4 regions of the Paenibacillus sp. UASWS1643 genome follow, and region 3 is predicted to be linked to each of the others. Evidence: predicted binding sites of a transcription regulator. Region 3 holds the regulator's gene; each other region holds the start of a gene.
The links. Region 3 encodes LexA, which represses DNA repair genes until DNA is damaged. Its sites were predicted from a motif close to CGAACATATGTTCG; they were not measured.
Positions count from the first base shown of each region.

Region 1: a site for LexA is predicted at 2,750-2,763, ahead of addB (helicase-exonuclease AddAB subunit AddB). Genes of this name have one in related genera too.
Region 2: a site for LexA is predicted at 2,569-2,582, ahead of FE296_RS04640 (DNA polymerase IV). Genes of this name have one in related genera too.
Region 4: a site for LexA is predicted at 2,677-2,690, ahead of recA (recombinase RecA). Genes of this name have one in related genera too.

Region 1 is NZ_VXKZ01000104.1:5,930-12,048, forward strand. Features, by position in the region: gene FE296_RS10755 (Na/Pi cotransporter family protein) at 1-445, opposite strand, end outside; gene FE296_RS10760 (class I SAM-dependent rRNA methyltransferase) at 1,022-2,398, shown strand; gene addB (helicase-exonuclease AddAB subunit AddB) at 2,828-6,119, shown strand, end outside.
Region 2 is NZ_VXKZ01000095.1:6,613-12,731, reverse strand. Features, by position in the region: gene FE296_RS04650 (TlpA disulfide reductase family protein) at 1-438, shown strand, start outside; gene cimA (citramalate synthase) at 520-2,139, opposite strand; gene FE296_RS04640 (DNA polymerase IV) at 2,672-3,973, shown strand; gene FE296_RS04635 (ferredoxin) at 4,091-4,333, shown strand; gene FE296_RS04630 (L,D-transpeptidase) at 4,553-5,995, shown strand; gene FE296_RS32635 (hypothetical protein) at 6,038-6,119, opposite strand, start outside.
Region 3 is NZ_VXKZ01000115.1:49,300-55,418, forward strand. Features, by position in the region: partial or broken gene FE296_RS24850 (peptidase G2 autoproteolytic cleavage domain-containing protein) at 330-506, shown strand; partial or broken gene FE296_RS34215 (helix-turn-helix domain-containing protein) at 621-782, shown strand; gene FE296_RS24860 (aldehyde dehydrogenase) at 885-2,186, shown strand; gene lexA (transcriptional repressor LexA) at 2,292-2,918, opposite strand; gene FE296_RS24870 (LysM peptidoglycan-binding domain-containing protein) at 3,215-3,592, shown strand; gene FE296_RS24875 (DUF896 domain-containing protein) at 3,688-3,897, shown strand; gene FE296_RS24880 (hypothetical protein) at 4,023-4,532, shown strand; gene FE296_RS24885 (HAD family hydrolase) at 4,561-5,352, shown strand; gene FE296_RS24890 (ABC transporter permease) at 5,940-6,119, shown strand, end outside.
Region 4 is NZ_VXKZ01000115.1:1,819,183-1,825,301, forward strand. Features, by position in the region: gene rny (ribonuclease Y) at 1-203, opposite strand, end outside; gene FE296_RS32120 (regulatory protein RecX) at 514-1,251, opposite strand; gene recA (recombinase RecA) at 1,543-2,607, opposite strand; gene FE296_RS32130 (competence/damage-inducible protein A) at 2,851-4,107, opposite strand; gene pgsA (CDP-diacylglycerol--glycerol-3-phosphate 3-phosphatidyltransferase) at 4,215-4,802, opposite strand; gene FE296_RS32140 (YajQ family cyclic di-GMP-binding protein) at 5,123-5,614, opposite strand; gene FE296_RS33120 (hypothetical protein) at 5,769-5,969, opposite strand; gene FE296_RS32145 (helix-turn-helix domain-containing protein) at 6,007-6,119, opposite strand, start outside.

The sequences.
Region 1 (6,119 bases), on a different contig from region 3:
AGCTGTACTGGATGTTAAACAGAGTCCGGCGCGTGTGTTCAGGAGCGGCCATATTGCGTTCACCAAGCACAACAAACATGGCCCAGCCCGTCAGCGACAGGACAAGCAATGGCAGGGAAGCACGCCCGATCTGCAGTCCTACCAGCTCCGTCGTCAGACAGGTCCCAATGTTGGTGCCGAGGATGATGCCGAGTGTGCGTCCATAGGTGATTAATCGGGCATTAGCCAGTCCAATGGTGAGTACGGTGACCGCAGTACTGCTCTGTAACAAGGCCGTTGCACCCGCACTGAAGGCCATGCCTTTCCATGGAGCAGAGGTGGCACGATTGAGCCAACCTGCCAACATGGGACCTGCCATACGCTGCAAGGCCGTCTCCATCAGCTTCATGCCACCAAAAAAGATAATAAGCCCATACAGCAGGGGCAATATCACATCTCTAAACATAGAAACATCATTCCTTCCGTCCGGTTCCTTACCTCATCCTATGAGTAAATAGAGACAACCATGACAAGCCTAAAGGAAATCAGAGGGAAGCCAGCCTCCCACAATTCAAGTATTTCAATTGCCGCACCCCATTTCGAAAGATACGGTGATTCGTGCAAGCGTAGTGGATGGGACGGATTGGAATCTGAAGAAGCGAGTAGCACGTGTATGTGGCGGTTGTTTAAGACTTTTTTGATTAGGTGAGTCTCAAAAAAGAATAGCAACGCTCAGAACCAATCCGTAACCGTTACATCATTTAATTAAAGCGACCAAAGTACCAATCGGCGGCTGAAGCGTCTAAATTACCCGCCCCAATTCGAAAGATACGGTGATTCGTGCAAACGTAGCGAAGAAGACGAAATTGTTACCGAAGAAGCGAAGCGTGCGCCTTTGTCTCCGGATTTTCCCTTTAAAAAAGGGAATCAAAAAAATCTGGAGACAACAGCGATCGGAAGATCGATTCGTGACCGAAACGCCACCTACGCGCCGAACCAAACCTATCTTTTGAACTATTAAATTAAAGGAAGTGGATCTACCTTGCCATCAGTTACACTCGAACGCAGTCGCAAAAAGCGGCTTGAACATGCACATCCATGGATATTTAACAACGAAATTGCCTCTGTTGACGGAAACCCTGAGCCGGGAGATCTGGTCAATGTATTGAATCATCAAGGTCGCTATCTGGCGACAGGATATTACAATCCCGCATCTCAGATCACTGTAAGAGTTGTAGCGTATCAACCCTTGGAGTCTGAACAGATGGATACGGCGTTCTTTGCAGCGCGTTTCCGCGATTGCTTGCGTCATCGGGAACGTTTTATCCAGGATGGAGAGGCATACCGTCTCGTTTATGGCGAAGCTGATTTTCTGCCAGGATTGATCGTTGACCGGTTCGGTAGCATCCTCGTTGTACAGTTGCTTACACTTGGTATGGATCGTTGCCGTGAAGCCATTGTACAAGCACTCATTGAAGTGATGCAGCCGGAAGGTATATATGAGCGCAGTGATGTCCCGATTCGTGAACTCGAAGGTTTGGAGCAGACCAAAGGTCCACTGTACGGAGAGTGCCCACGGCATGTCACAGTTACAGAAAATGGATTACTCATTAAAGTGGATATTGTGGAAGGGCAGAAGACAGGTTACTTCTTCGACCAACGCGAGAATCGTGCTGCCATCGAACCGCTCATGAAGGGTTGGGGCTACAAGAGTGGAATCACACTACAAACGACCGAGCAGGATGGCACAGAGCAGCTGTTGCCTGTGAATAAAAGCGGTAAGGTAGTTACATTCCCTTATTGGGACGGTGCCACCGTACTGGAGTGTTTCTCACACACGGGAAGCTTTACGTTGAATGCTTGCAAGTATGGAGCCAAAAAAGTGACTTGTCTTGATATTTCGGAGCATGCCATTGAGAGTGCACGAACAAATGTGGAGCTGAACGGTTTCACCGACCGGGTCGAATTCGTAGTTGCTGATGCATTCCAGTACTTGCGTGAACAAGTGAAGGGGCTGGATGAACGTACCGCACGTGCGCGTGCAGGCGAACAGAAAGTGGATACATCCAAAGCGCTGGCAGCTGGCGGTAAAACATTTGATGTAGTCATCCTTGATCCTCCTGCATTTGCCAAAACGAAATCAGCAGTTAAAGGTGCATGCCGTGGATATAAGGATATCAACCTGCAAGGAATGAAACTGGTTAATGAGGGCGGATATTTGGTAACAGCCAGCTGTTCGTATCACATGCGTCCTGACCTTTTCCTGGATACGATTGCCGATGCAGCAGAAGATGCAGGAAAAGTGCTGCGTCTAATCGACTGGAAGGCAGCCGGTAAGGATCATCCGCAAATTTTGGGCGTGGATGAAGGACATTACCTGAAATTTGCTATTTTCGAAGTGCGCAGTAAAAAGAATTAATCGGTATGATTTCCGTTCTAATTTAACTGTATAGATTGGACTAAAGATTTACACGAGAACGTAGAGGACAGAAATAACCTGAAGATGTGGAGCTAAAAGCTTTCTGAAGGAAAGCTGCTTCGAAAGCATAATCTTCGCCTTTATTCTCGGATTTTTTCACTTTTTAAAATTGAATCAAGAAAATCTGGGAATAACAGCGATCGGAGGGTTGTTCTGTCATCGGAGTGGCAAGTGTAAATTATCTTTAATTTAATCTATAGATCAAGTCAAAAGTCCACAGTGTGCTAGCTGCGGGCTTTTTGCTGTCTTGCTGTGTTAACGGAGATGATCTCCGGTTTTACCGGATAGTGGCAAACGTATGTTCCGAACCAAGTCAGATATGTTATACTGGGAATTAAAATCTTGTACGTGTGGTTTGGAGGATTAGACATGTCCGTTCGTTTTGTTATTGGCCGGGCAGGCAGCGGCAAAAGCTCGCTGATTACCCGGGAAATTACATCCCTGCTTCAACAAGAACCGCAAGGTAACCCTTTGATTTTACTCGTGCCGGAACAGAGTTCCTTTCGAACAGAGCAGGCATTGGTGTCTTCTGGAGCAATTAAAGGTACCATGCGTGCAGAAGTACTCGGCTTTCGCCGCTTAGCCTACCGCGTAATGCAGGAAGCCGGCGGTTCCGCTCGTATTCCGATCGGAGCCGAAGGCAAAAAGATGCTGCTCTACAAAGTAATCCAGCGCCGTAAGGAAGAATTAAAGCTGTTTGGTGCATCCGGCAGCCAGCTGGGGTTTATAGGGGAATTAAATAACTTATATAGTGAATTTAAGCGTTATGAAGTTGATCCATCATTGCTGGAAGAAGGGCTGTCTGGAGGGAATACCTCATCCACTTCGCCAATTTTGGAGGACAAGTTGCATGACTTGAATCTGATATATCGTGACTTTGAACAAGAACTGACCAATTTATATATTGATGATGAAGACACGTTGACCGAGCTGACAGATCGTTTGTCGGAAAGTGCATTGCTGCAGGATGCCCAGATCTGGATTGATGGTTTTCAGGGATTCACGCCACAGGAGATGAGTGTGATTGGTCGATTGATGTTGCAGTCCTCTTCCGTGACGATTGCACTGACATTGGATCGTCCTTATGATCACGGCGCACTGCCTGGAGAACTGGAACTGTTCTATCCCACGGCAAGTGCCTATGCGCGCTTGAAAGGGATGGCTGACGAACTGGGTATACGGAGCGATATAACCGTGCTAGATTCGGAGATTCCACCGAGATACAAGGATCGTCCGGGACTTGCTCATCTGGAGGCTGGTTTCGACCGTCCAATTCGTTGGAAAAGTGAAGGCCTTGATTCCGGAATCCGACTGGTTGCAGCGGAGAACCGACGAGCTGAGATGGAGGGGGCACTGCGTGAGATGCGGCGCCTGGCACAAAACGAAGGTGCGCGTTACCGGGATATGGCGGTACTTGTTCGTCAGTTGGATACCTACGCTGATATAGCTGAACCTCTATTCAGGGATTATGACGTACCCGTCTTTCTTGACCGCAGAAGAAATGAACTTCATCATCCATTATCCGAGTTTATCCGTTCCGCACTGGATATTGTTCGGCGCCACTGGCGTTACGAGGATGTATTTCGCTGTGTCAAAACGGATCTGCTGCTTCCGCGTGATGGTTCCATCACTCGTGAAGATATGGACCAGCTTGAGAATTATGTACTGGCTTGTGGTATTCACGGGTATCGCTGGACTGACGGCAAACCGTGGAAGTATGTACCAAGCCTGTCGCTGGAAGACAACGGTCAGGATGGCCGTAGTCGAGGACGGGACCAAATGCTTTCTTTAATGGAGAGCTGCCGAACGGTCATTACAGATTCCTTGGGTGTTTTTGAGAAACGAATGAAAAAGGCAAAGACAGCCAAAGCCCAGTGCGAGGCACTATACAGACTGCTGGAAGATGCTGAGATCCCATGGAAGCTGGAGAACATGTCTGCTGAAGCTAAGTCTCAAGGTGACCCCGAACGGTCGAGAGAACATCGGCAGATGTGGGGAGCTGTGCTGGATTTATTGGATCAGATGGTCGATATGATGGGGAATGAACGGCTGGATATCACTCTGTTTGCCGGGATGATTGAGACCGGATTGACGGAACTGAAGCTGGGTCTGGTACCACCAGCACTTGATCAGGTATTGGTCGGTTCCATGGACCGTACACGCCTTCAGGACATCAAATACGTATTTATCCTTGGCGCCGTTGATGGTGAATTACCCGCCGTACCTCAGGATGATGGCGTATTAACGGAACTGGAGAGAGCGTTACTGGCGGAACGTGGCATGGCGCTTGGACCAGGTGCAACAAGGCAGATGCTGGATGAACGTTTTCTGATCTACACGGCACTTACAGCGGCAAGCAGCCAGTTGTGGCTGAGTTACCCGGTTGCTGATGATGAGGGAAAAGCACTGCTTCCTTCCGAGATTGTCCGCCATGTACGGAAAATGTTTGGTCTACAAGAACAGCCATTGCTCGCTCAACCACCGGTTGCGAACTCAGAAGAAGCGCATTGGTCCTATGTCACCCATCCGGGTCAGAGTCTGTCAACGCTCATTGGACAATTGCGCAAATGGCGCCGCGGAGAAGACATTCCTGAAATGTGGTGGGTGGTCTACAATTGGCATGTATCTCGAGAGACAAGCAGACCTCAGCTGGAGCGGTTGATGGGATCGATCTTTTATCGTAATAGAGCATTACCACTACGTACAGCCACCAGTCGCAGACTGTATGGCACAGAGGTAAGGACGAGTGTCTCACGAATGGAGCGGTTCGTAGCTTGTCCGTTCTCCCATTTTGCCTCGCATGGGCTGCGTCTCAAAGAACGGCAATTGTACCGCCTTCAGGCTCCTGATATCGGACAGCTGTTTCATGCTGCACTAAGCCAGCTGGCTATGCGGTTGCGCGAAGAAAATCGTAGTTGGGGCAGTTTGACTCCAGATCAATGCCGTCAGGAAGCCGAGCAAACGGTGGAGCAGATTGCTCCACAGCTGCAAGGGGAGATTTTGCTAAGCACCAAGCGATACGGTTATATTTTCCGCAAATTGAAGGACATTGTTAGCCGGGCATCCGTTATTCTCGGTGAACAGTCCAGACGTGGAAGTTTTGAACCGATTGGGCTGGAGCTTGATTTTGGACCGGATAAAACACTGCCGCCACTGCGTTTTGAACTGGAGAACGGATGTGTGATGGAGATCGTGGGTCGGATTGACCGTGTGGATGTGGCAGAAGGCGAGAATGGTCTGCTCTTGCGTGTCATTGACTATAAATCAAGCCAGACGGACCTCAAGTTACATGAAGTGTACTATGGGCTGTCATTGCAGATGCTCACCTATCTGGAGGTGCTGCTTAGTGCTGCAGAGGAATGGCTTGGAGAAACGGCGATGCCTGGAGGAACGCTGTATTTCCATGTGCATAACCCGCTGTTACAATCCGCAAACGGCATGACATCGGAGCAGGCAGGGCAAGAACTGCTGAAACGGTTCAAAATGAAAGGTTTGCTGCTGGCAGACCGGGATGCAATCGCACAAATGGACAACACCCTGGATAAGGGGTATTCAGCCATTATTCCGGTTGCCCTTAAAGCAGATGGCAGCTTTTATAGCAGCGCCGCTGTAGCTACGCCAGAGCAATGGGATACGCTGCTTGCTTCGGTTCGCAGTAATA
Region 2 (6,119 bases), on a different contig from region 3:
ACAGAGACGGGACCACGTGCGGGTCTTCTGGCACCTGCTTTTTCTCTGACAGCAATGGATGGGAAGACGTACAGTGTGGGCGGTGCCAAAGATAAGGCCACGTTCGTCAGTTTCTGGGCATCCTGGTGTGAGCCGTGTAAGCAGGAAGCCCCAGAGCTGAATAGAATGGCCGCGAAATACAAGGATAAGCTTGACATGTATGGGGTTAATGTAACATCATACGATAAACTCAAAGATGCCAAAGCTTTTGTGGATGAGTACCAACTGAATTTCCCTATTCCCTTGGATGAGAAGGGGACTGTGTATGCTCAATACAATGGGGTGGCTTTTCCAACGAATGTTCTGATTGACTCCAGAGGAGTTATACAGGAGATTGTTCTGGGTATATTACCCGAGAAAGAGTTGGAGCGTAAGATTAAAAAGTTAATTACGAATTAATTTTCTGCAAAGAAAGAAGCCTTTGCATCCATGAATCATGGGTACAGAGGCTTCTTTTTATTTTCCGGGAAATATGGGTTATTAGTGGTTGCTTATCCCATGAGCAGGAATAGGGAGTGTGCCCGGCTCATCCTGCAATTTTTCTTGAAGCAATGCATAGCGGAAACTGTGAACGAGGGCTTCCCAACTTGCTTCAATTACGTTCTCGGATACACCAACAGTGTTCCATGTGTTCTCCGTATTTTTGGATTCGATCAATACACGAACTTTAGCGGCGGTGGCATCTTTCTCATCCAGTACACGCACTTTGTAGTCCGACAGATGCATGTTGGCAAGTGAAGGGAAGTATTGTACCAATGCCTTCCGAAGCGCATTATCGAGTGCGTTCACCGGACCGTTACCTTCAGCAGCGGTATAAACACTTGTTCCAGCTACATTAAGTTTGACAAAAGCTTCAGAAACAACGGATTTCCCCGCCGTTTTCTCCACAAGCATTTTGAATGATTCAAAAGTGAACAATTCTTTCATGTCACCGTTCGCTTCACGAATTAACAATTCAAGCGAAGCATCTGCACCTTCGAACTGATAACCCTGATGCTCCAGATCTTTGATCTTCTCAATAATCTGACGTGAATTGGCACTGCTTGGATCGAACTCAAGCCCCAGTTCCTGCGCTTTGGATACAATATTACTTTGTCCGGCAAGTTCCGAGACCAGCACACGTTGTTTGTTACCGACCAGTTCAGGGACGATATGTTCATAGGTACGTGAATCCCGCAGGATGGCAGAGACGTGAATCCCACCTTTGTGAGCAAAAGCAGCATTGCCGACATAAGGCTGATTAATCGGCATATTCACATTGGCAATCTCGCTAACATAACGAGCCACGTTTGTAAGTTGTCTCATGGAATCCTCAGTAACACATTCATAGCCAAGTTTCAGTTGCAGGTTCGGGATAATGGATGCGAGATTGGCGTTACCACAACGCTCTCCATAACCGTTCATTGTACCTTGCACCTGACGGGCTCCGGCTTGTACAGCGCTGAGTGTGTTGGCCACAGCCAGTTCACAATCATTATGTGTATGGATGCCGAGATGTGCGTGAGGCAGGCTTCTATGAAGTGTGGATACGATCTCGTGTACCTCGTTTGGCATCGTCCCGCCGTTGGTATCACACATGACGAGCCAGTCCGCTCCTGCCTCGTGAGCCTTGGTCAAAACAGCTTGAGCATACTCCGGGTTATGTTTGAATCCGTCAAAGAAGTGTTCTGCATCAAAGATCACTTCCATACCATTCTGCTTCAGATAGGCGATGGAATCATAGATCATGGACAAATTTTCTTCCAATGTAGTCTGCAAAGCGGTATGCACATGGAAGTCCCATGATTTACCGACTAAAGTTGCAGCCTGAGCACCAGATTCGATCATGCGCTTCAGGTTGGCGTCTTCACTAGCGACGCTGCCTTTTCGGCGGGTACTGCCAAAAGCAACAACCTTTGCGTTCAGGTTTAATTCCTTGACTCTTTTGAAAAACTCAATGTCCTTGGTATTGCTGCCGGGAATTCCGCCTTCAATATAATGGACACCCAGGTCATCAAGCTTCTTGGCAATTTTGAGTTTGTCGTCTGCCGATAAGCTGACACCCTCCCCTTGTGTGCCGTCACGTAAAGTCGTATCGAAGATGGAAATGGCCTTTGACATGAAGATCCTCCTTTGAGATAAAGCGCTCTTTTAAAAGATTGGATTGTAAGTTGGGAAAAGCTGTTAAGTACGTTAGTGGACGAATCCTTCGATTCGGCAACGCTACACTGTGTTAAACTGGGTGCGCTGATTTGTCCTAAAGTCGTCAATTTGTATAATTAATTATTATAGCACCATTATAGCCAAATGCTACATAGAAATCGCAGTTTCATGTAACAATTAACGGATTCTAGAGAAAAAAGAAGGAAGGTAATCATAATCCGGATGTATGTTATAATCTATTATTGAGTTTCAATTGGAATATATGGAAGAAAAGGAGGGTTAATTTTTGACTTTTGTATGGGAAAATACAGTTATTGCCCTGATCACTTTGATACTTTTTGTGAGTGTAGGCTGGTTAATTATTCGGTCTCTGATCAGATCTCGCAGAAAATAAATGTTCGTGACTGAATTAACATAACGGGTTTGATATACTATAGAAGAAAGAAATTCGTTTCATTAATTAGTGTGCAAGAAAGGGCGGGGGTTCATGATGTCTTCAGACGGCAATCCTCCAGCGAATGTGGATCAATACTACCCTACAGCCGGACGGGTGATTCTGCATGTCGATATGAATGCTTTCTACTGCTCTGTACATGAAGCCGAGGAACCAGATTTATATAGAGGAAAAGCAACGGCCGTTGCGGGCAGCAGTGAACTGCGAAAGGGTGTAATTGTAACCTGCTCATATGCCGCTCGTAATCGAGGCATCTCAACAGGTATGGTTGTCCACCAAGCCTTGAAAAAGTGCCCTGATCTCATTGTGATTCGTCCTGATTTTCATTTATATCGTCAATATTCAAGAGCTTTCATGCAGATTGCGTATAGTTATACCCCTCAACTTGAGGCAACGTCCATTGATGAATGTTATCTTGATATTACAGGGTCAAGGCAATTCGGGAATCCAATGGAGATTGCGGAGAGCATTCAGCGTAGAATCAAGGATGAATTGGGGCTGCCATGTTCCATTGGCATTGCACCCAACAAATTATTGGCAAAAATGGCTTCGGATCTGAAAAAACCGAACGGTATCTCCATTTTACGTATGAGGGACGTACCCCGGATTCTTTGGCACAGGCCATGTAACGAGATGTTTGGCATTGGCAAAAAAACGGCTGAAAAGCTGAAAAAACTGGGCATTGAAACGATTGGTCAATTGGCCAAGTCGGATGAGAACATGTTGACCGAACTATTCGGAGTTAATGGAGCATGGCTCAAAAATTCTGCGAATGGCATTAACCATTCCGCAGTTCACGCGGAACGGGAAGCCAATAAATCCATTGGACATACAACCACTTTACCGGCGGATGTATCGGATATGAATGAGATTCATCGGGTATTCCTCAATATAAGTGACCAGGTAGCCAGAAGATTGCGCAAGCACGAAATGTTCAGCCAGGGTATTCAGATTACGATCCGCACACCGGATATGAAGACAATCACCCGATCACGTCTAATGGAAGTTCCTACGGAGGATGCAACGGTCATATACCGTGAGGCCTGTAAACTATTTGAGAAGCATTGGGGTAGTGGCAAGCCTGTACGCATGCTGGGTGTGACACTTCAGAACCTGATTCCAAGAGAAGAATCCGCTGTGCAGATGGACTTGTTTGAATATGAGCAGAAGCCCAAGAAGGACAATCTGATTCGGATTATGGATCAGTTACGTGATAAATTTGGTGAGAATGCTGTTGTCACCGCAGGCATGCTTGGAGACGATCCTTCCGTGCTGCTTCGGAATCATAAAGTGCGCGGTACTTCCCTGCAAAAAGATAACTTGCAAAGTCTTGATTAAATAAGGGATAATAGAGACTTGTGGTTGCAAAATGATTTGTAATTATCCTTACTTTGTATTAATATGTTTCTAGATAAAAACACTGTACGTTTCGAATTTTAGGAGGAGAGAATGTAAATGAGTAAATATACTTGGGTTGAAAAAGACACATGCATCGCATGTGGCGCTTGTGGAGCAACGGCTCCAGACATCTACGATTATGATGATGAAGGTTTGGCTGAAGTTATCTTTGACGGCGATGCTAACCAGGGTGTCAAAGCTATTCCAGACGACTTGTTTGACGATATGCAGGATGCATGCGATGGCTGCCCTACAGATTCAATCAAAGTAGCGGACGAGCCTTTCAATAAAGAAGGCTAAGTATTTCTAACATGAACATAGAGCACTTTCTTTTGTCTTTACGACAAGGGAAGGTGCTTTTTTTGTCTTCATTTAACTGTGATCTTATGACCTGCGAATCAAGGACGATTATTGTCGAAAACCCTTTTTCCCACCGGGTACTCAAGTCCTATGGATTCAACGCTTGGTTATGCCGATATATAATGATATAAGGAAAAAGGCGAAATAGTGGAGGATCGGATGCAAAATACTCATCTAAGAACATATGTCAAGAAACATCCCGACAATAAAATGGCCTGGTATCTGCTTGGAAAGGAGTACTTGGGCGAAGGGCAGGAGGCCAAAGCCAATTATTGTTTTCAGCAAGCGGGCGAGGTTTACGAGGCATTTGAACGTAGTAAAGCTCCTGCTGACATCTGGGTGGACTATCAGGACAAACTGGTGGAAATGTCTGAGCAAAAAGAGAAAAAACAACGTAGACGCAAAATGTGGCTTACGTTGTTCATGCTGCTTGTGCTGGCAGGTCTGCCACCTGCGGACGCTCCGGGTTTCAGTCGTGAAGCGGCCGACGCACTGTCAGCAGCATTGGAATCCACAGAGGATATCGCAGCGCCTGTAGAAGCGGATAAACAGGTTGGGACTGCATCCATTGCGCCAAGTAATGTGTTCACCGCTGCGGCATTTGGTGGAGGCAACCATGGGGAGGCTGCGCTTGCAGCTGCCTGGTCCGGGTCTGGCCCGAAAATAGAGACTTCGGCTGTACTGGGTATGCAAACCTCGGATGGATGGTCTTTATGGAAGCGAAATATGCCTGTGAAATACATAGTACAAACCAACACAAGCGGGAAACTAACTGCACAGAGTTATGATGCCAAGCAGTGTAACTGTGAACCTCCAGAAGTCACGCCGAAGATCAAAAAGATGGCTATGGCGTGGACCGCGAAGCAGGAAGCCGCTGCATCATTATCAAGTGCAATTGTTGCTTATCGCAAAAAAAATGACGCTTGGCCCAAGAGTGTAACGCAAATGGCTCAGCCATTTCCAAATAATATTCTCGGAGAGACGGCGCCAGGCATGACCGAGATGTTTCCGAAGCTGCTAGCCTTGCATCAAGGAAAGGCACAGCAAGGAAAGAGTGAAGCCGGTGGAGCAGATAACAGTTCGACGACTTCGAATTCGTCTCAAGGACAGAATGCCGCTTTTGCAGATACGCTGGGAGGTCTGCCTTTTTTGCAGGAACCGCTGGAAATTTTCATTGATAAGGATAAACATAAACTTGCATTAATCAGTGGGGATACCATTGTTCGTATGTATGATGTGGGACTTGGCGGTGATCGAACACCGGAGGGTTCATTTATCATTACAGATAAAGTGGTCAATCCGAATGGACGCTCGAACGGTGAGTTTGGAAGCAGAGGTATGCAGCTCTCGAATACGAATTATGCCATCCATGGGACCAACGAGCCAGACAGTATCGGACTGGACGAGTCCCTTGGATGTGTGAGAATGCGTACGGGAGATGTAGAAGAGTTATTCGCTCTTGCTCCGCAAGGCACTCCGGTACGTATTGGAGAAGATGTACTGCCAGATCTGACGCTTGTTCCAGAAGCAAAGCAGCGTTATCAGCATACGCTTGTTCCAAAGCAGAATAATCCGAACAAAACGTATCACTGGCTGAATTGATCTGTTTGATATGTAGAATCAGATGGATTCAGCCTGAATCATCTACATGTTGGCAATAATGATAAGAGCACCAATGATGATGATCAAGCCGCCTACACTGGCTGCAGTCCATGCAATGGCTTTG
Region 3 (6,119 bases):
GTAAGTATGCGGTAAAGTTAACAACGAAGCTGGAGGGGGAGCTTCGAAGTGCTCCTTGGTCATCGATTTGAGGGATAAGTTCGATGAGTTCCTCAGAGATTTTAATGTTTTTGGAAGAGGGAGAAGGCAGAGCTGCATCAAACCATTGATTATGTGAAGCTTTAAACTTCATATTCTGCAGAATTAGCTTAATGTAATTATTAAGAACCCCTTTTATATCTTTAAAGCCTCCTAATCCAATTGGTCACTCGAAGCCACCTCAGATACACTAAATGAAATGAGGAGAGCGTCCATGAAAATATGGAAACGGGCAGGTTACAGTCCCATCACACACGTTGAAAACAGCATTAATCAATCCTCAGTATGATCCTTTACAGACTTACGTTTCTCGGTTGGGGCGTCCAGAATGGGTAGCTGTAGGAATGATGGGAAAACTTCTGATAAGAGATGATGGCACATGTCGAGAGAACGGGTTGTGTATAGAACGTTATTTCTTTTTTGTGTAGACGGATTGTAATATGAAGTGCGACACCTACTGGAAATAAATAAAAAAGGGCCCATAGCTGGATTCATGTAGAATGAAAATTCCTACACCACATTCACACAAGGAGAATCCAGCCATGAGCTACAGACATCTTAGCATAGTTGAACGGAGCAAGCTAGAAATCCTACACCAGCAAGGCAAAAGCTGACGAGCAATCGCAAAGGAAATGGGCAGACATCCTTCGACCATTTGCCGTGAATTAGAGCGTGCAGCTTCATTTGGATCCTATCAGGCGGAGCATGGATGTTTCAACTGTATGTTGAAAGTTTCATATAAAAGAGGTATACTTTAATTAAATTTTTAACAATTTAATTTTAAATAATTAATTGGAGATGTTATTATGGATCAGGCAAAACAACTAGTGACAGAACAACGTACATTTTTTTATACAGGACAAACTAAAAATATCGAGTACCGAATTAATGCGCTGCAACAGCTTAGAAAAGGAATTGAAAAGTATCAGCAACGGATTCAAGATGCACTTCGGGCTGATCTGAACAAATCTGAGGCGGAAGCTTACGGTTCCGAAATTCGCATTGTTCTGGGTGAACTGGATTTTGCATTAGAACACCTGCAGGAATGGGCTGCACCCAAACAAGTCCCAACCAATTCGGCTATGCCGGATGGGGTGAGTACCATTTACCCGGAACCATACGGAGTGGCGCTTATTATTGCACCTTGGAATTATCCGTTCCAACTGGCCTTTGGCCCACTGATTGGAGCAATTGCAGCCGGTAACTGTGCAGTTATCAAGCCTTCTGAATTAACACCAGCCGTATCTCGTCTGACTTATGATCTGATTCAGGAGATCTTCCCTCAGGAGTATATTGCGGTTATGGAAGGAGAAGTTGAGGCCAGTACAGCATTGTTGAAAGAGAAGTTTGATTATATTTTCTTCACAGGCAGCACAGGTGTTGGTCGCATTGTGATGAAGGCAGCTGCGGAGCACTTGACTCCTGTAACTCTTGAGTTGGGTGGTAAGAGTCCTGCTATTGTCCATAGTGATGCAGATCTGAAGCTGGTGGCCCAGCGTATTGTTCGTGGTAAGTTCCTGAATGCAGGGCAAACTTGCGTTGCTCCGGATTACTTGCTTGTGCATGAACAAGTTCATGATGAATTGATCAGTCTGATTGGCGCAGAGATCAAAGATAAATTTGGGGATGATGTGTTACAGAATGCTGATTTCCCGCACATTGTCAATGCGCGTAACTTTGATCGGTTGTCGGGATTCCTCACAGATGGCAAAACGCTGATTGGTGGACGTTCTGTACGTGAGCAGTTGCTCATTGAGCCGACTGTACTTGGCGATGTGAACTGGGAATCAGCTGTGATGCAAGAAGAGATCTTCGGTCCAATTCTTCCTGTGTTTACGTACAGTGACCTGAATCCTATACTGGATGAGATTGTTCGCCGGCCAAAACCATTGGCGCTATATCTCTTCACACAGGATGAGCAACTGCAGGATCAGGTTCTGAATCAAGTATCCTTCGGTGGGGGATGTATTAATGACACACTTTCTCATATGACTTCACACTATCTCCCGTTTGGTGGTGTAGGAGAGAGCGGTATGGGCTCATATCACGGTCAACAGAGCTTTGATGTGTTCTCGCATCACAAGAGTGTTCTGAAACGCAGTGAATAATTAGCCGCAAAAATAACATAAACATGAAAAAAAGAGGTTGTCCTGTTGATCAGGACAACCTCTTTCGTATTTCATTACATCTAGTTTTGTTACTCAAGTTAAATATTAATGAATATCTCGGAAAAGGCCAATGACTTTACCCAGAATACTAACATGTTTCAATCGTAAAGGTTCGAAGGTCGCATTCTCCGGTTGAAGGCGAATATGATCTTTCTCTTTATAGAACGTTTTCACTGTAGCTTCATCGTCTTCAGTCATTGCAACCACGATATCACCGTTATCAGCAGTTTGCTGTTGACGGACAATAACGTAATCTCCATTAACGATTCCAGCTTCCACCATACTATCTCCCACTACTGAAAGCATAAACACTTTTTGTTCACCTACATAATGTGTAGGAAGAGGGAAATAGTCTTCAATGTTCTCGGTTGCAGTGATTGGAACCCCGGCTGTAACCTTACCAACAACAGGAATACGTGCAACGCTATGAGCAAATTGATGAGAATGCTCAGATTCTTCCTGGCTCAAAAGCTCAATGGCTCTTGGCTTGGTAGGGTCACGTCGGATCAAACCTTTTTTCTCCAAACGATCCAAATGTCCATGTACTGTTGAGCTGGAAGCAAGTCCAACAGCTTCACCAATTTCCCGTACGGAAGGAGGATACCCCTTCAACCGGACTTCATTTCGTATAAACTCCAGAATAGCCTGCTGCCTGCTGGATATCTTCGACATACCGTATCAACCCCATTTTAGTAACGTTTGGGAAAATTATAACATAGAACCTCCGTTCGTACAAACATAAGTTCTAAATAAAATAGCATTAAATCAGTGTTTTTTAACTTATACAACAGAAATTGTCCAAAAGTCAGAGCATAATACTGCAAATGCTTTGCAAAAGGAAGTGAAATAAGAAATTTCTCCTTCAAAAAAGAAGCGAACAATTGTTCTAAAAATCTATTGAACAAAACAAGTGTTCGTGTTATATTGATTTCAACAGATAGGAACAAACGTTTGGAGGCGGGTATTTAATGAGATATTCTACTTATCAAAGCATTTATGAACCAATGAATTCGGAACTGGTGAAGTCTAAAATAGGGAACTACAAGAAGGTTCTAGCGCGCTTCAAGATTTTTTCATGGATGTTAAAGGTAGCCATTACCTCTTTGATTATATTTATTGGATGCAGCACTGTTTTAACTGTATTTGCTGGCAATGAGAATGATGTTCTGCCTGGAGGAAAGATAGCCGTTTCACAAGGGGAAACATTATGGAGTATTTCTTTGGAACATAAACCGACGAATATGGATACACGTATTTATATAGAAGCAATTAAGAAAGTGAATCAACTTCAAGCGACTTCCATCCAAGTGGGGCAAGTACTAACTCTACCGCAATTTGCAGAATAAAATGCACATCAATGAGTGTTAAGGCGTGTCAGCTTGACAAGCTGCCTTTATAATGGCAAAGTTAATATGACTTTGTATTTTTGGAGGGGACAAGCTTGGATATAGATAGTCTGGTAGCACGCATTAACGAATTGGCTCGTAAGCAAAAGTCCACTGGATTGTCGGAGGAAGAACTTGCTGAACGTGCCGAGCTAAGAGAGATTTATTTGAGCAATATTCGCAGCAATTTCAGACAACAACTGGATACCATTGAGATTGTTGATGATGAGAATGACAAAGGCCACCAAGGCAAACTCAAACACTAACGAAACCTAATGATATCATTATGATATTTAGGTTTCTTCCTGTTATTTTGAGTGTGCAATTTATAGGGGGAAATGTTGGTTTGCAATTATGTAAGCCGATACAAAGACACATAAGGGGGATTCTCATGTCGCGTTCGTTCGAGAGAACGGTTAAGAAAAATTCCAAGCAGTTAAATCAGCAACGCAAAAAAAGTGGTCAACCAATCACAGGTACACCAGGTGAAGAAGTCTTTAAGGGACGCAGTCTTTTGTTCCCTATATTTTTGATTGGTCTCGCCTTTTTGTATCTGTTTATGAGCACGTTTCTTGTGCAAGCTCCAATGACAACTTGGGACTGGGTGACCATGCTGCTTTATGTATTTTTGGCAGTCATCTTCATGCTTCGTCGTCCATACATCAAGATTAGCAGTAATCGGATTATCACGACGAAGGGTAATCGTGAACGTTCAATTGGGGTTGACGATATTGTCAAATTCAGAATTGAACCAGGTACAGTTGTTATCGAACATAACAGTCGTGGGAAAAGATGGGTGTTCACCAAGTTATTGAACCGTTACGATACAGATGCGATTGCAGAACGTTTGCTGAAGTTTGCAAAAGCACACCAGATCACCGTGGAAACCGTCGAAAAGTAATTATTGCATAAAGGGGTAGATGATCGGAATGGCATTAAAAGCGATTTTGTTCGACCTAGATGATACTTTATTATGGGATGAGCGTAGTGTTCGAGAAGCTTTTCATGAGACTTGTCTAATCGCAGCGCAAGAGACTGGGGTTAAACCAGAAGAACTTGAAGAAGCTGTTCGTAATGAGGCACGTGGACTGTATGAATCATATGAAACCTTTCCTTTTACTAAAATGATTGGAATCAATCCGTTTGAAGGTCTTTGGGCTAACTTTACTGGTGGGGATCAACCTGAGTTCCGTCAGTTGGAACAGCTTGCTCCAGTTTACCGTAAAGAATCCTGGCGTCGTGGCTTGTTGAAGTTGGGTATAGATCGGGATGATCTTGCTGAACAACTGGCCGCACAGTTTGGAGTGGAACGGAGATCCAGACCTCATGTATACGAAGAAACGATGGATACCTTGCGTCAGTTACAAGGAAAGTACAAACTGTTGTTGTTAACAAACGGTTGTCCTGCTTTGCAACAAGAGAAGTTGGATGGTGTACCTGAATTGACTCCTTTTTTTGATGAGATTATTATCTCGGGTAACTTCGGAAAAGGAAAACCAGATCCGTCGATATTTGAACATGCTTTGAGTAAACTGGGTGTTAAACCCGAAGAGAGCATGATGGTTGGAGACAAGTTAACGACTGATATTCGTGGTGCTTTATCATCTGGCATCCAATCCGTATGGATTAACCGGGAGCATAAGACCAACAATGAAACGTATGCGCCAGACCATGAAATAACGCATTTATCGGAATTAAATCAGCTTATTGCTAATTTCTAAGCAGATCAGCTATAACATCTTTCCTCAGCACCCTGAAACATTGGAAGCTTCAATGAACGATGATGTCGTTCTTGAAGTTACCAATGTTTTTTATTTGAGCTTGTTGACTAAATTACCTTGTTAAAAGAGATATCCATTTTTTTTACTAAAACTTATTGAAATTAGAGGGAAGCTGGATTAGAATATAACTAACATACTAGTATGACTAGTATTTAGATTGTCCTAAAGCAATTTCTTTTTGACTTACTTCATTAAATGGAAGCAGGGAGTTATTGCTTATTGTTTTCGATTGATTGTAAGCGCTTAATATTTCGAAAAATCTTCTTTCGATTTGGAGATCACACCACGTAGTAAGTGCTAATTAATGATGTGAAGCATCTTGGATTGTGTGATTCTACATAATACATCAAATTGATATCGCTTACATTTAGAAATTATCTATTTCGTAGTGGGGGTGAAGTTAAAGGAGTTGTTGTCTTCTACAAGAGGAGAAAAGATGAGAATTGTATATGAATTACTCTTACTTATCAAGTCCTGGATCGGAGTGAAAACACATGGAGTCGGAAACCGCTAAAACAACGTTAACCATGACATCTTTACGTAAAGAGAGCAGATTACGAACGGCAGCAACTTTGTTCCGCAAAGACTGGCAGCTGTATTCACTATTAATCCTTCCCATCATTTATCTCCTTATTTTCAAATATGGGCCGATGATTGGTAATGTGATTGCGTTCAGACGTTTTGTTCCCGGGGGAAGTATATTTGGA
Region 4 (6,119 bases), 1.8 Mb from region 3:
CGATGGATTTCATCCTTCGCTTCCAGCACCGTTTCTTTCTTCAGTGCCTCTGCCTCTTTCTTCGCGTTCTCCACGATTTGTACGGCAGCTTGTTCCGCACTAGAGATTTTAGCCTCTGCAAGAGATTTGCGAATAAAATATCCTACTCCGAACCCAATGATTAGCGCGGCCACAACGAGAGCGATCGTGATTGCAGGATTCATACTGTTCACCTCCTCGTTGGTTCCTCCAAGGCATTCCTTGGGTCAATTTGCAGTTTTCAAACCTTACATATGTTTGGGAATAACGAATACTCACGGCGATCCCCCGCCGATTTTCATTTCACATGTACATGTTTCCACGTACTATTCACTGTTTCCAGCGAACCCATAATTAAGAATGGTATAAATCTTAAGAAACCGAAACCGCTTTTTTGGAAGGAAAAAGGGTTGTCCATTTCTTACAGACTCATGTCCATTTTAGTATTTGACGAAAGAAATTGTCAAGAGAATGCAGTATAGAGACTCTAGTCTGCTAATCCCATAACAACGCTTCGTCATCTTCAGGGTCCCCAGCCTCATCTTCTTCAATTAAACAATTCACGACCCGGCGCACCATATCCATTGAAAAACCACGTCTCATTAGGAAGGGAAGCGTTTTATTTTTCTTTGCTTTGACGTCCCCTTTGACCTGATTCCATTTTTTGCGTCCGGCACTCAGAGCAGTCTCAAATTCCGCATCCGTACTAACACCTTCCAGTGCTTCAGCAATTAGATCATTGGCAATGCCCTTTTGACGCAGCTCTTGCCTTATCCACAGTTTTCCCTTCCGCTTGCCCTCCATACGCTGTCTTGTCCATTCCTTCGCAAATAGATCGTCATCCACTAACTTCTCCCGCTCAAGTCGATCCAGCGTCTCTTCAATTAATGGTGCAGCAAACTCTTTTTGACGAAGTTTCTGACTTAATTCATGGCGTGTTCGCGGCTTATGCTCCAAAAAGCGCAGAGACTGTGCATACGTCCGCTGTCGCTCATCAGCTACAATGATTTCTTCCAGATCCTTCTTCATAAACGTATTGCCTTGAGTCATCCTGTATTTAATCATCACATCTTCAAGAACCGTAATGGAGTGGATACCAAAAGTGATTCGATAGCGAGCTTGCCTGCTCTTCGTTCGTTCTACACGTGTAATAATAAGTTCTTCGTTGTCCGGAAATTGGGATAGGCCGTCCTGTTCTGCTTCTTCATATAAGTCCTCGTCATGTTGATCCATTCAGGTCTCCCCTTTCATAACATTTTCATTCTGACTACGCCAAGCACATCTTCACATAAGACAAAGAAGACAAAGAACACTAATAATACAAAAGACCGGGAACTCAGCCCGGCCTTTACTCCACAGTTAGCGTGCTAACAGCCCCTGTCCATTGGGACAGGGGCTGTTAGGCAGCACGAGTACACCCACTACAATCCATTATCCAGATTGATCCAAGCTCAATCAGATAAGTTTACGGAATCCAGAGGGCAACACCCTCAGGATCCTCCCTACAAGGGAGGACTTGAGAGATTACTCGTTGATTTCAAACAATTCTTGTTCTTCTGCTGCTTCTTTTTGTTGCTCTTCACTAGTTGGCGCAGGAACTGCAGTAGTCAAGTTACTTGCTACACGAATTTTTTGTTCAATGATTTCAGCAATATCTTTATGCTCTTTCATGAACTGCTTTGCGTTCTCACGGCCTTGTCCTAAACGTTCGCCTTCGTATGAGTACCATGCACCACTTTTATTAACGATGTCCAGCTCTGTACCAATGTCAATGATACTGCCTTCTCTCGAGATACCCTCACCATACATGATATCCACTTCCGCTTGTTTAAACGGAGGTGCTACTTTGTTTTTCACGACTTTAATACGAGTACGGTTACCAATCATGTCATTGCCTGATTTGATACTCTCAATACGACGCACATCCAGACGTACTGTGGAATAAAACTTCAGAGCACGACCACCAGGTGTTGTTTCCGGGTTACCAAACATAACGCCGACTTTCTCACGAAGCTGGTTGATGAAGATTGCGATTGTTTTGGATTTGCTGATTGCACCAGACAATTTACGCAGCGCCTGAGACATCAAACGCGCTTGCAAACCTACGTGTGAATCACCCATTTCGCCTTCAATCTCTGCTTTTGGTACCAATGCGGCTACAGAGTCAATAACAACGATATCTACTGCACCACTGCGCACAAGAGCTTCTGCAATTTCCAGCCCTTGCTCACCCGTATCTGGCTGAGATAGAAGCAATTCGTCAATGTTAACACCCAATTTGCTTGCATATTGAGGATCAAGAGCATGCTCGGCATCGATAAATGCTGCTTGTCCACCAACGCGTTGTACTTCAGCAATCGCATGCAATGCGACAGTTGTTTTACCTGAGGATTCAGGTCCATATATTTCAACAATACGGCCTTTAGGCAAGCCGCCTGTTCCTAATGCAATATCCAAAGCCAAGGAACCACTGGGAATAATTTCCACATTCATATGCGTGGACTCACCCAGTTTCATGATGGATCCTTTACCAAATTGCTTCTCTATTTGACGGAGCGCCATATCAAGCGCGGCACGACGGTCTGACAATAAGCTCACACCCTTTACTGTTTATAAGATAATGATACCTTGTTTTAACACGTTTGCCAAGCTTTTTTTCGAACATACATTCGTTTTTTTTGTAAAGGCCGAGGCGCCTCTTCCTCAAGGAAACTTTCCATTAAACAGAAAAAAGAACCGTAAACAAGGCTGTAAAGCCTAATTCTACGGTTCTTCCGTCTTCCTTAATTATACTTGCTTGGAACTGTAAATGCAATCGAAGCTATTAACTAATCAATCCATCGCCACAAGTTTTTGCCATAAACGATAGAGAATCGCTTTGGCTGAACGAATGCGAACCGTCTCGCGATTACCATTAATACGCAGCTCATGAATTTCCGTTTCTTTTCCACGTTCAGCAAGAGCGATGAAGACAAGTCCGGGTGGTTTGCGTTCCGAATATCCCGGTCCAGCTACACCGGTAACAGCCAAGCCAAAATCAGCATCGCCAATCATGCGGATCTGCTCAGCAAGCACTTTTGCAACCTCAGGACTTACCGCCCCTGGTGCATCTTCACCTTCCAGATAATCATGAGGCACATTCAGCAGCTTTTCTTTAATTTCATTGGAGTAACAAACAATTCCACCTTTGAGCATTGACGCACTTCCGGGTACAGAGGTCAGACTTTGCATGACAAGCCCTCCTGTACAGCTCTCAGCAGCGCTGAGCGTCAGCCCCATGTCAGACATCATGGTTACAATCGTGTACTCTATAGGCACATCCTCATTCGCGTAGAGATGTTCTGTCAAACGCTCCCGAATCTGAACCTCCATCGCATCCAGCTTCAGCTTCGCCTCTCCCTCACTCGCAGCCTTTGTGGATACACGTACCGTAACTTCGCCTTCGCTCGCGTAAGGAGCAATCGTAGGGTCTGTCTGCGCGTCAATCAGATCCAATAGTCGATCTTCCAAAGCAGATTCACCAATACCTGCGAATTTGAGCATTCGGGAATAGATCGGCATCTCTTCTGTGAGTACATGCTGGAACAGCCAAGGTTTGACTTCCTGTTCAAACATTGGAATCAGCTCTTTAGGTGGTCCAGGCATCACAACATAATATTTGTCATTGTCAGAAATCGCATTTCCTGCCGCAAGGCCCGTTTCATTGGCCAGAGGTGTTCCGCCATCAATAACGATCGCCTGACGTCGGTTATTCTCTGTCATGTCCACATTACGATCTCTGAAAAAGCTCTCAATTTTGTCCATTGCCATTCGATCTGTATGCAGTTTTCGGTTAAGAACAGCTGCGAGCGCATCCTTGGTCAGATCATCTTGGGTAGGTCCGATGCCACCGGAAAATAAAATAACGTCTGCACGGCTCTGCGCAATGCGAATAGCTTCACTAAGTCGGTTCAGGTTATCCCCAACCACCGTTTGGAAATATACATCGATCCCCATCGCAGCCAATTCACGGGATAGGTATCTGGCATTGGTATTGACGATTTGTCCAAGCAGCAGCTCTGTGCCAACTGCAATGATTTCTGCCTTCATTGAGCATCCTCCTATACACGTGGTGAGTGATCAAAGGGCAATAGGATAATTTCCTATTGCCCCTGACCCAATGCTTCCTTCATGATTACCCATTTAAGAACAAACCATTATGCTTTTGTTAAATGAAGCAAATTTTTGTTTTTGATAAAGTAATCGATACCCGACCAGATGGTAATAAGCGCTGCTGCCCATACCGCAATAATATCGACGTGAATACCCGTGTATGAAAACGGGAAATTGTTCAACAGCAACAGCACAATCGCCACAATCTGCACTACAGTCTTCAGCTTGCCCCAAGCACTGGCGGCAACAACCGAACCATCAAGCAATGCAATTTGACGCAAGCCGGTAACTGCAAATTCACGACTAATAATAACAACTGCAATCCAGGAATCCAGCTTGCCCATCTCCACAAGCGAGATCAATACTGCAGTAACCAGCAGCTTGTCTGCGAGTGGATCGAGCAGTTTCCCCAGATTGGTAACCATGTTATTTTTCCGCGCAAGGTATCCGTCAATTCCATCTGTGCTTGCGGCGATGATAAAAATAACAGCAGCAATCAGTTGATTATACGGAAGCGAAAAGCTTCCAAGCTGCAACGGCTCTGGATAAAATGGAAAATCCACGAGCAGGAACACCATCAAAAAAGGGATTAAGCAAATTCGTGCAAGCGTAATCCGGTTGGGTAAATTCACAAGACGCCCTCCCTCATATCCTCCATTACTCCAAACAATCATCATAATCCCGTTATCATCATCCGGAACATGAAATGTACAGTTTCAATGTCAATCCAGATTAACATGATCCCACTATGTAGAAACGCAAAAAATAAAGTCAACCGCTCAAAAGCAAAACCGCTTTAAACGTTCCGGTGACTTCCAGAAGATGTACTGCTTTTCACAAAGTCAGCAAACGATGAGGACTGGACTTGATGCTTGACTGCCAGCAATGCACACTTAGTATAATATACGCCCAATACCGTGTCAAAAAACACTTTAGCTACAAAATGACCATATTACTTAAAATTTGTATATTGCAAATCCAGAGGTAGGTTAGCACCATTTAGCAGCTGCATGACAGCTTGCAAATCATTTTTACTCTTACCAGTTACCCGCAGCTGGTCTCCCTGAATCTGACTCTTCACTTTCATCTTGGAGTCCCGAATAAGAATATTGATTTTCTTGGCGATGTCCTGATCAATCCCCTGTTTAAAATTCAAACGCTGGCGGACTGTACCAGAAGACGCTGGCTCTACCTTTGCGTAATCGATGTTTTTCAATGGTAGACCCCGCTTCGCCATTTTGGATTGCAGCACGTCAATGACAGCCTTGAGTTTGGTCTCATCATCAGATACGATCGTTAACGCATCCTTATCCAGTTTCAGGCTGCTCTTGCTGCCCTTGAAGTCATAACGAGTGCCAATTTCTTTCTCGGTTTGTGTAACGGCATTTGTCAGTTCTTGTAAGTCCATTTTGGACACGATATCAAATGAATTTTCTGAGCTCAAACCAGTCACCCTTTCAGTTAATCGTATGTTCTGTAACATTATAGAGGATACCTTAAGCAAAAGTCTAATTTCAAGCTGTTTTACACAAAGAAAAAAGCATTTTTGGCAGCCACTTGTAGTGGCTGCCAAAAATGCTTGCTGATCCAGCTTCCAACTAATAGCGGCTGCGGTTGGGCTGTCTGAACATATCGAGCACACCCAAAAGTACATGTGCAAGTCCAAAACCCAATATTCCGTAACCCCAAGCACTTGGTGTCAGGTAATAACCCAGGAGGCTGACAATGATCCCTAAACCTGTTACGATCCAGCTGACTGTCACAGCCATCCACCTCACTTCACCAAAAGTTAACTGCAAGTTAAGACACGATTATTGTCTCCTGCAGTTGACCTGGTTATTCGCTACCCGTGGTACCCCCTGTACCGTCCGTTGATCCATTTTCAACACCTGTGGAAGAAGTAGTGTTACTACTGTCTTCACCAAGCTTCAGACGGATCCGATTGGTCG